One region of the Streptosporangium sp. CA-115845 genome, then DNA from elsewhere that is predicted to be linked to it. Evidence: riboswitches for the same ligand, from Rfam matches in the RefSeq annotation. Region 1 holds a riboswitch; the other holds the start of a gene.
What was found. Region 1 has a riboswitch for cobalamin ahead of cobN (cobaltochelatase subunit CobN). Riboswitches for the same ligand answer to the same signal wherever they lie in the genome.
Positions count from the first base shown of each region.

Region 2: linked by a shared signal. The riboswitch ahead of ACQP0P_RS30390 (ribonucleoside-diphosphate reductase subunit alpha) and the one ahead of cobN (cobaltochelatase subunit CobN) in region 1 are both predicted to bind cobalamin.

Region 1 covers NZ_CP191988.1:3,322,877-3,326,727, forward strand. Annotated here, with positions in the region: gene cobN (cobaltochelatase subunit CobN) at 1-1,856, opposite strand, end outside; cobalamin riboswitch at 1,892-2,093, opposite strand; gene ACQP0P_RS17245 (precorrin-3B synthase) at 2,108-3,628, shown strand; gene ACQP0P_RS17250 (precorrin-8X methylmutase) at 3,625-3,851, shown strand, end outside.
Region 2 covers NZ_CP191988.1:6,284,932-6,288,782, reverse strand. Annotated here, with positions in the region: gene glmS (glutamine--fructose-6-phosphate transaminase (isomerizing)) at 1-208, shown strand, start outside; gene ACQP0P_RS30395 (Bug family tripartite tricarboxylate transporter substrate binding protein) at 342-1,364, shown strand; cobalamin riboswitch at 1,369-1,570, shown strand; gene ACQP0P_RS30390 (ribonucleoside-diphosphate reductase subunit alpha) at 1,687-3,851, shown strand, end outside.

The DNA of each region.
Region 1 (3,851 bases):
ATGGCGGGCAGCTTGGCCGGGTCCATGGCCGCGATCGAGGCGTGCTCGTCCAGCAACTGCTCCAGCCGGGCGATGTCGCCGTAGGTCTCCGCGCGGGCCATCGGCGGCACCAGATGATCGACCAGTACGGCGTGCGCCCGCCGCTTGGCCTGGGTGCCCTCACCGGGGTCGTTCACCAGGAACGGGTAGACCAGCGGCAGGTCGCCGAGCGCCGCGTCGGGGCCGCAGGAGGCCGACATCCCCGCCGACTTGCCGGGCAGCCACTCCAGGTTGCCGTGCTTGCCGACGTGCACGATCGCGTGCGCGCCGAAGTCGTCGGCCAGCCACCGGTAGGCGGCCAGATAGTGGTGGCTCGGCGGCAGGTCGGGGTCGTGGTAGATGGCGACCGGGTTCTCCCCGAAGCCGCGCGGCGGCTGGACCATCACCACGAGGTTGCCCGCGCGCAGCGCGGCCAGCACGATCTCGCCGTCGGGATCGCGGCTCCGGTCGACGAACAACCCGCCCGGCGGCGGCCCCCAGTGCGCCTCGATGCCATGCCGCAGGTCCTCGGGCAGCGTCTCGAACCACGCCCGGTAGCGCGCGGCCGGGATCCGCACCGGGTTCGCGGCCAGTTGCTCCTCGGTGAGCCAGTTCTGGTCCTGGCCACCCGCCGCGATCAGCGCGTGGATCAGCGCGTCGCCGTCCCGCTCCGCCACGCCGGGGAAACCGTCTCCGAGGTCGTACCCGGCCTCCGTCATGGCCGTGAGCAGCCTGACCACGCTGGCGGGGGTGTCCAGGCCGACCGCGTTGCCGATCCTGGAGTGCTTGGTCGGGTACGCCGACAGCATCACCGCGATCCGCCGTTCCGGCGCCCGGACGTGCCGGAGCAGGCCGTGCCGTACCGCGATGCCGGCCACCCGCGAGGCCCGCTCGGGATCGGCCACGTACACGGTCAGGCCCTCGTCGTCGACCTCCTTGAAGGAGAACGGCACGGTGATGATCCGCCCGTCGAACTCGGGGATCGCCACCTGGGAGGCCGCGTCGAGCGGGGACAGGCCGTCGTCGTTCTCCCGCCAGGCGTCCCTTCCCGTGGTCAGGCAGAGGCCCTGCAGGATCGGCACGTCCAGCTCGGCGAGCGCGCCGACGTCCCACGCGGAGTCGTCCCCGCCCGCCGAGGCGGTCGCCGGGCGGGTGCCCCCGGCGGCGAGCACGGTGACCACCAGGGCGTCCGCGGCCCGGAGCGTGTCGAACAGGTCGGGCTCGGCGCTGCGCAGGGAACCGCAGTAGACGGGCAGGGCCTGGCCGCCCGCCTCCTCGATGGCCAGGCAGAGCGTCTCGACGAAGGCGGTGTTGCCCGCGACGTGGTGCGCGCGGTAGTAGAGCACGCCGATGACGGGGCCCTCGGTGCGTCGCGCGACACGTTCGAGGGGGCCCCAGCTCGGGGTGGGCACGGGCGGTGCGAAGCCGTACCCGGTGAGCAGCACCGTGTCGGAGAGGAAGGCGTGCAGCTGGGCCAGGTTCGCCGGACCGCCGTGCGCGAGGTAGGCGTGCGCCTCGGCGCAGACCCCGCCGGGCACCGTGGACAGCTCCATCAGCTCGGCGTCGGGGGCCTGCTCGCCACCGAGGATCACGATGGGCCGCCGGTCGGCGAGCAGCGCGTCCAGCCCGTCCTGCCATGCCCGCCGGCCGCCGAGCAGTCGCACGACCACGAGGTCCGTGCCCTCGGTCAGCGCGGGCAGATCCTCGGCGGACAGCCTCGCCGGGTTGCCGAGCCGGTAGTTCGCGCCGCTCGTCCGCGCGCTGAGCAGGTCGGTGTCGGAGGTCGACAGCAGCAGGACGGCTGGTGGCGCGGGCGGTGCGGGTGGCACGGAACGCATGCGGAAGTCCTCCCTCGGGGTCCTCGCCCCGGGTCGTCGTCATCGCGACGGCAGGAGTCTCCTGGCTCCCGGATCAACGCTCACCCCGGCCTTCCCGCCCGTTGCCGGACCGTGGCCTTCGGTGGGGTTCGCTCCCCGGTTACAGTGGCGGGACCGCGCCGGTTTCACACCGGCTTCCTCCCTGCGCCGTCGCCTAGGTCACACTATGCCAGGCGGACATCCGTAAAGAAATGGGAGCTACCATCCACTGCGTGTCAATAACCGACCCTCCCGGAAGAACCCGGACCGACGCGTGTCCCGGAGCGCTCCAGGTGCACGCCGCGGCCGACGGCGGCCTGGCGCGGATCCGGGTTCCCGGCGGGGCGCTCACGGCGCGTCAGCTCCGCGTGGTCGCCGCCGCCGCCCGGGAGCTCGGATCCGGCGTGATCGAGCTGACCTCCCGGGCGAACCTCCAGGTACGCGGCCTTCCGCCACAGGACGGCGAGCCCCTTCCCGTCGTGCACCCGGCACGCGACGACACGCGCGTTCCAGGCGCCGGGTCCTCTCCGGCCGGGGCCTTCGCACGCGACGACACGCGCGTTCCGGACGACGGTCGGCGGCTTTCCCCGGCATCCGACTTCGCCGTGCGGCTGGCCGCCGCCGGGCTGCTGCCGTCGGCCACGCATGAGCGGGTACGCAACATCGTGGCCTCACCCCTGGCCGGGCGGGCACCCGCGAGCCTGCTCGACGTCCGTCCGCTCGTGTCCGAGCTGGACGGGGAACTCCGCGCCCGGCCCGTGCTCGCCGACCTGCCCGGCCGGTTCCTCTTCGCGCTCGACGACGGCTCGGGCGACATGGCGGCTCTCGGCGCGGACGTCACGCTGCTGCCGGTCGATCCGGTGGACGCCTCGGCGGACGTCTCCGAGGTGGCGCTGCTGCTCGCCGGTGCCGACCTGGGGCTGCGCGCACCCGTCTGCTCCGCGGTCACTGGCATGCTCGTGGTCGCCGAGGCGTTCCTGGCCGAGCGCGCCGAGCAGAGGTCGGGCGCCTGGCGGCTCGCCGAGCTGACCGACGGCCCAGGACGGGTCTCGGCTCGCGGGCTCGGGGCGGAGCCGGCTCTCCGGCTGTCCGCCCCCGCCGTACGACGGGCGCGAACGGCGGACGGCGGCACGATCGGGGTCGCCGCGCAGCGTGACGGAAGGTCGGCCCTCACCGTTCTCGCCGCGCTCGGACGGCTCACGGCGGCCCAGCTGGAGGCGCTCGCCCAGGCGGCCGAGCACGGCGGGGGAGAGGTCCGGGTGACGCCGTGGCGGACGATCGTCGTCCCCGACCTGCCGCCGCCGGAGGCCGACGGCTGGCGGGCGACGCTCACGGCCGCGGGCCTGGTCGGCGACCCGGCGTCGCCGTGGCTGGGCCTGACCGCCTGCGCCGGCCGGCCCGGATGCGCCAAGGCCCTCGCCGATGTCCATGCCGACGTCCATGCCGACGTCCATGCCGACGTCCATGCCGACGTCCATGCCGACGTCCATGCCGACGTCCATGCGAACGGCGGCACCGGCTTCGAGTCCGGTGTGGACGGTCCTGACGGCGTCCACCCCTCGCGGGGCCGCACCCGTGCGCTCCCCGTGCACTGGTCGGGCTGCGAGCGGCGGTGCGGACGCCCGCGCGGCCGGGTCGTGGACGTGGTCGCGACCGGAGACGGATACCGCGTCGAGGCGGACGGCGTGAGCCGTACGTTCGCCGACGCCGAGCAGACGAGCGCCGCGGTGGCGGCGACCAGAGAGGGAACGTGATCGACTACATCAGGGACGGGGCGGAGATCTACCGCCGCTCCTTCGCCACCATCCGCGCGGAGACGGACCTCGGCGGCATGCCGCCGGGCGTCGCCCAGGTCGCGGTCCGCATGGTGCACGCCTGCGGCATGGTCGACCTCGTCGACGACCTCGCGTGGTCGCCGGGAGTCGTCACGGCGGCGCGCGAGGCGCTGCGCGACGGCGCGCCCGTGCTGTGCGACGC
Region 2 (3,851 bases), 3.0 Mb from region 1:
CCGGGGCGGCCGGGTGCTCATGGTCGGTCACCGCACGGCCGACCCCAAGCTGGCCGACGACTGCGTCGTGGTGCCCAGGAACGAGACCGAGCTGGACCCGATCCTGCTGTCGATCCCGCTCCAGCTCTTCGCCTACCATGCCGCCGTGGCACTGGGGCGGGACGTCGACAAGCCCCGCAACCTGGCCAAGAGCGTCACGGTGGAGTGAGACGGCTCCCGGGGCGACCGCCGACGATGGTCGCCCCACCGGGGGGTGGGCCGCAGTGACACCCCCGATCTATAACGGATAGTGATAAAGCGGTAACCTATGGTATAGGGGGTTCTTGGGGGAAGGGGCGCTTATGCGCCGTAGGAGGTTTTTCGCGCTGGTGGCGGGTGCCATGGTCGTCGCGGGTTGCGACCTGACCGGTGATTCCGCCGACGTGGCCGTGGGCCGCCTGAGCATCCTCGAACCCACCGCCGACGGCCACGGCTGGGACGGGATCGCGGGCCGGCTCGCCTCCGTCCTGGTCCTGTCGGGGCTGGCGCGCTCCGCCATGGCCGTCGAGCGGCCGGGAGCCCTGGCTTCCGTCCCGCGTGACGCGTTCGGCGCCGTACGCGGCTCGTTCACACGCGAGGGCAGGCTGCTCGTCACCGCGATGCCGATGGTGACGGCCGCGGAGATCGCCAACACCGCCGCGGTGGTGGACGCCACCACCCCTCTCGCCCGCCTGGTCGGCGACTGGACGGTCCTGGTCGTCCCCTCGGACTCCCGCCTGCGCACCTTCGAGGACTTCGCCGCGGAGCTGCGCCGCAACCCGGCGGTGCTGACGGTCGGCGGCCGGCCGGAGGGCGGTTCCGACCACGTGCTCTACGGCATGATCGGCAAGTGCCTCGGGGTGGACGCCCGGTTGCTGGAGTACGCGGGGTTCCTTGGCGCCGAGGATGCCGCCGAGGCGCTCCAGGTCGGACGGGTGGCGGCCCTGCTGGGGTCGGCCCGCGCCCTGCGGCCCGAGATCATCGCGGGCCGCCTGCGTCCCCTGGTGGTCTCCTCGGGCAACCGGCTCGACGGGATCGACGCGCCGACGCTCCTGGAGGTCGAGGTCCGGCTGGAGTACAGCGACTGGTGCGGCCTGCTGGGACCCAAGGGCATGAGCCAGACGGACCGGGACGCCGCGATCGCCCTGTGTGACAGGATCGATGCCGCGCCGCGCTGGCGCGCCCTGTGCGCGGCCAATGGATGGAGCCGGGTCTACCTCAGCGGTGACGACTTCCGCCAGTGGCTCTTCACCGAGACGGCCCGCACCCGCGGGGTGCTCCACGAGCTCGGGCTACTGAAGTCCTCCGACACAACTTGTTGGGGTAGTTGCGTCAGGCGCCCCTAGATGTAGGATCCTGCTCGTTGCTGGTTCGCCCCGGGAGGGGCGAGGCAAGAGGGAACCCGGTGAGATTCCGGGACTGCCCCGCAGCGGTGAACGGGAACGAAAGCCGTCATGTGAGCACTGGGTGAACCATGCCTGGGAAGCGACGGCCGGTAGGCACGCGCAGGGCGCCCGTGAGTCCGAAGACCTGCCGGTGACGTGATTGTCCAGGGCCTCGTGGGAGGGCCCGCGGAACGAGGCGGTCCGGCGTGCCCGGGATCGCTCGCGGACGCGTGCCCCTCCGGCGGAGCCGTACGGGGAAGTCAGAGCGAGCGAGGAACACCACGTGACACAGGCCTTGGCAGGGATCTCAGCAGGGACCGCGGCGGGAACCGTGGCGGAGAACGCCGGGAACGCGCCGGTCGATCGCAGGCTGGCCATCGACGAGGCGGCGGCCCGGGTGATCACCGACCCCGAGAACTCCAGGGTCGCCGCCGCGCTGCTGGCCGAGCTGATCGCCGACGAGGCCGCCGAGCACGGCGTCCGCGACTTCTCCGAGTCGGTCGCCGCGACGCACGAGGCGGGGTTGATCGCCGACGGGCTCGCGGAGTTCGTGGCCGCCCACGCCGGGGTCCTGGACGCGCTCATCGAGCCGGACGCCGACGCCAGATTCGAGTACTTCGGGCTGCGTACCGTCTACGACCGCTACCTGCTGCGTCACCCGCGCACCCGCAAGGTGCTGGAGCGCCCGCAGCACTTCTTCCTCCGGGTGGCCTGCGGCCTGTCCGAGACCGTCGAGGAGGCCGCCGAGCTGTACACGCTCATGGCCACCCTGTCCTACCTGCCCAGCTCGCCCACGCTGTTCAACTCCGGCTCGCGCCGGCCCCAGCTCTCCTCGTGCTTCCTGCTCGACTCGCCCCGCGACGAGCTGGAGGCCATCTACGAGCGCTACGGGCAGGTCGCACGGCTGTCGAAGTACGCCGGGGGCATCGGGATCGCCTGGAGCCGGATCCGCTCGCGGGGCTCGCTGATCCGCGGTACCAACGGCCATTCCAACGGCATCGTGCCCTGGCTGCGCACCCTGGACGCAAGCGTCGCCGCGGTCAACCAGGGCGGCCGCCGCAAGGGCGCGGCCTGCGTCTACCTGGAGCCCTGGCACGCCGACATCGAGGAGTTCCTCGAACTGCGCGACAACACCGGCGAGGAGGCTCGCCGCACGCACAACCTGAACCTGGCCAACTGGATCCCCGACGAGTTCATGCGCCGGGTCGAGGCCGACGGCGTGTGGTCACTGTTCGACCCCAAGGATGTTCCGCACCTCACCGACCTGTACGGCGCCGCGTTCGACGACGCCTACCGGGCCGCCGAGGCCGAGGGCCGGTTCACCACGCAGCTCCCCGCCCGCACCCTGTACGGCCGGATGATGCGCACGCTCGCCCAGACCGGCAACGGCTGGATGACCTTCAAGGACGCGGCCAACCGGACCTCCAACCAGACGGCCAGGCCGGAAAACGTCATCCATCTGTCGAACCTCTGCACCGAGATCCTCGAGGTCACCAGCGACGCCGAGACCGCGGTCTGCAACCTCGGCTCGATCAACCTGGCCGCCCACCTGTCTCCGGACTCCGGAGACGGCGTCGACTGGGCGCGGCTGCGCGCGACGGTCCGCACCGCCGTGCGGTTCCTCGACCGCACCATCGACCTGGGGTTCTACCCGACCCCCGAGGCTCGGGCCGCCAACCAGAGGTGGCGCCCGATCGGGCTCGGCGTGATGGGCCTGGCCGACGTGCTGTTCACGCTGCGGCTGCCGTTCGACTCGCCGCGGGCGCTGGAGCTGTCCACCCGGATCTCCGAGGAGATCGCGCTGGCCGCCTACCGGACCTCCTCGGACCTGGCCGCGGAGCGGGGCCGCCACCCCTCGTACCAGGAGACCAGGGCCGCCGCCGGGGTGCTCCACCCCGACCACTACGGGGCTGCGACGTCGGCCGCGTGGACGGAGCTCAGGGAGCGGATCGCCGGAACGGGGCTGCGTAACTCGCTGATGATCGCGATCGCGCCCACGGCCACGATCGCCTCCATCGCCGGCTGCTACGAGTGCATCGAGCCGCAGGTCTCCAACATCTTCAAGCGCGAGACCCTCTCGGGTGAGTTCCTCCAGGTCAACCGCTATCTCGTCGCCGACCTGCGGGCCCGGGGGCTGTGGACCTCGCGGATCCGTGACGCGATCAAGCGCGCCGACGGCTCCGTCCAGGACATTCCCGAGATCCCCGCCGAGCTGAAGCTGCTCTACCGGACCGCCTGGGAGCTGCCGCAGAAGGCGCTGATCGACCTGGCCGCCGCCCGCACCCCGTACATCGACCAGTCGCAGTCGCTGAACCTGTTCATGGCCACGCCGACCATCGGCAAGCTCTCCTCGATGTACGCCTACGCCTGGAAGTCGGGCCTGAAGACCACCTACTACCTGCGCTCGCGCCCGGCCACCCGGATCGCGCAGGCCACCGTGGCGGCACC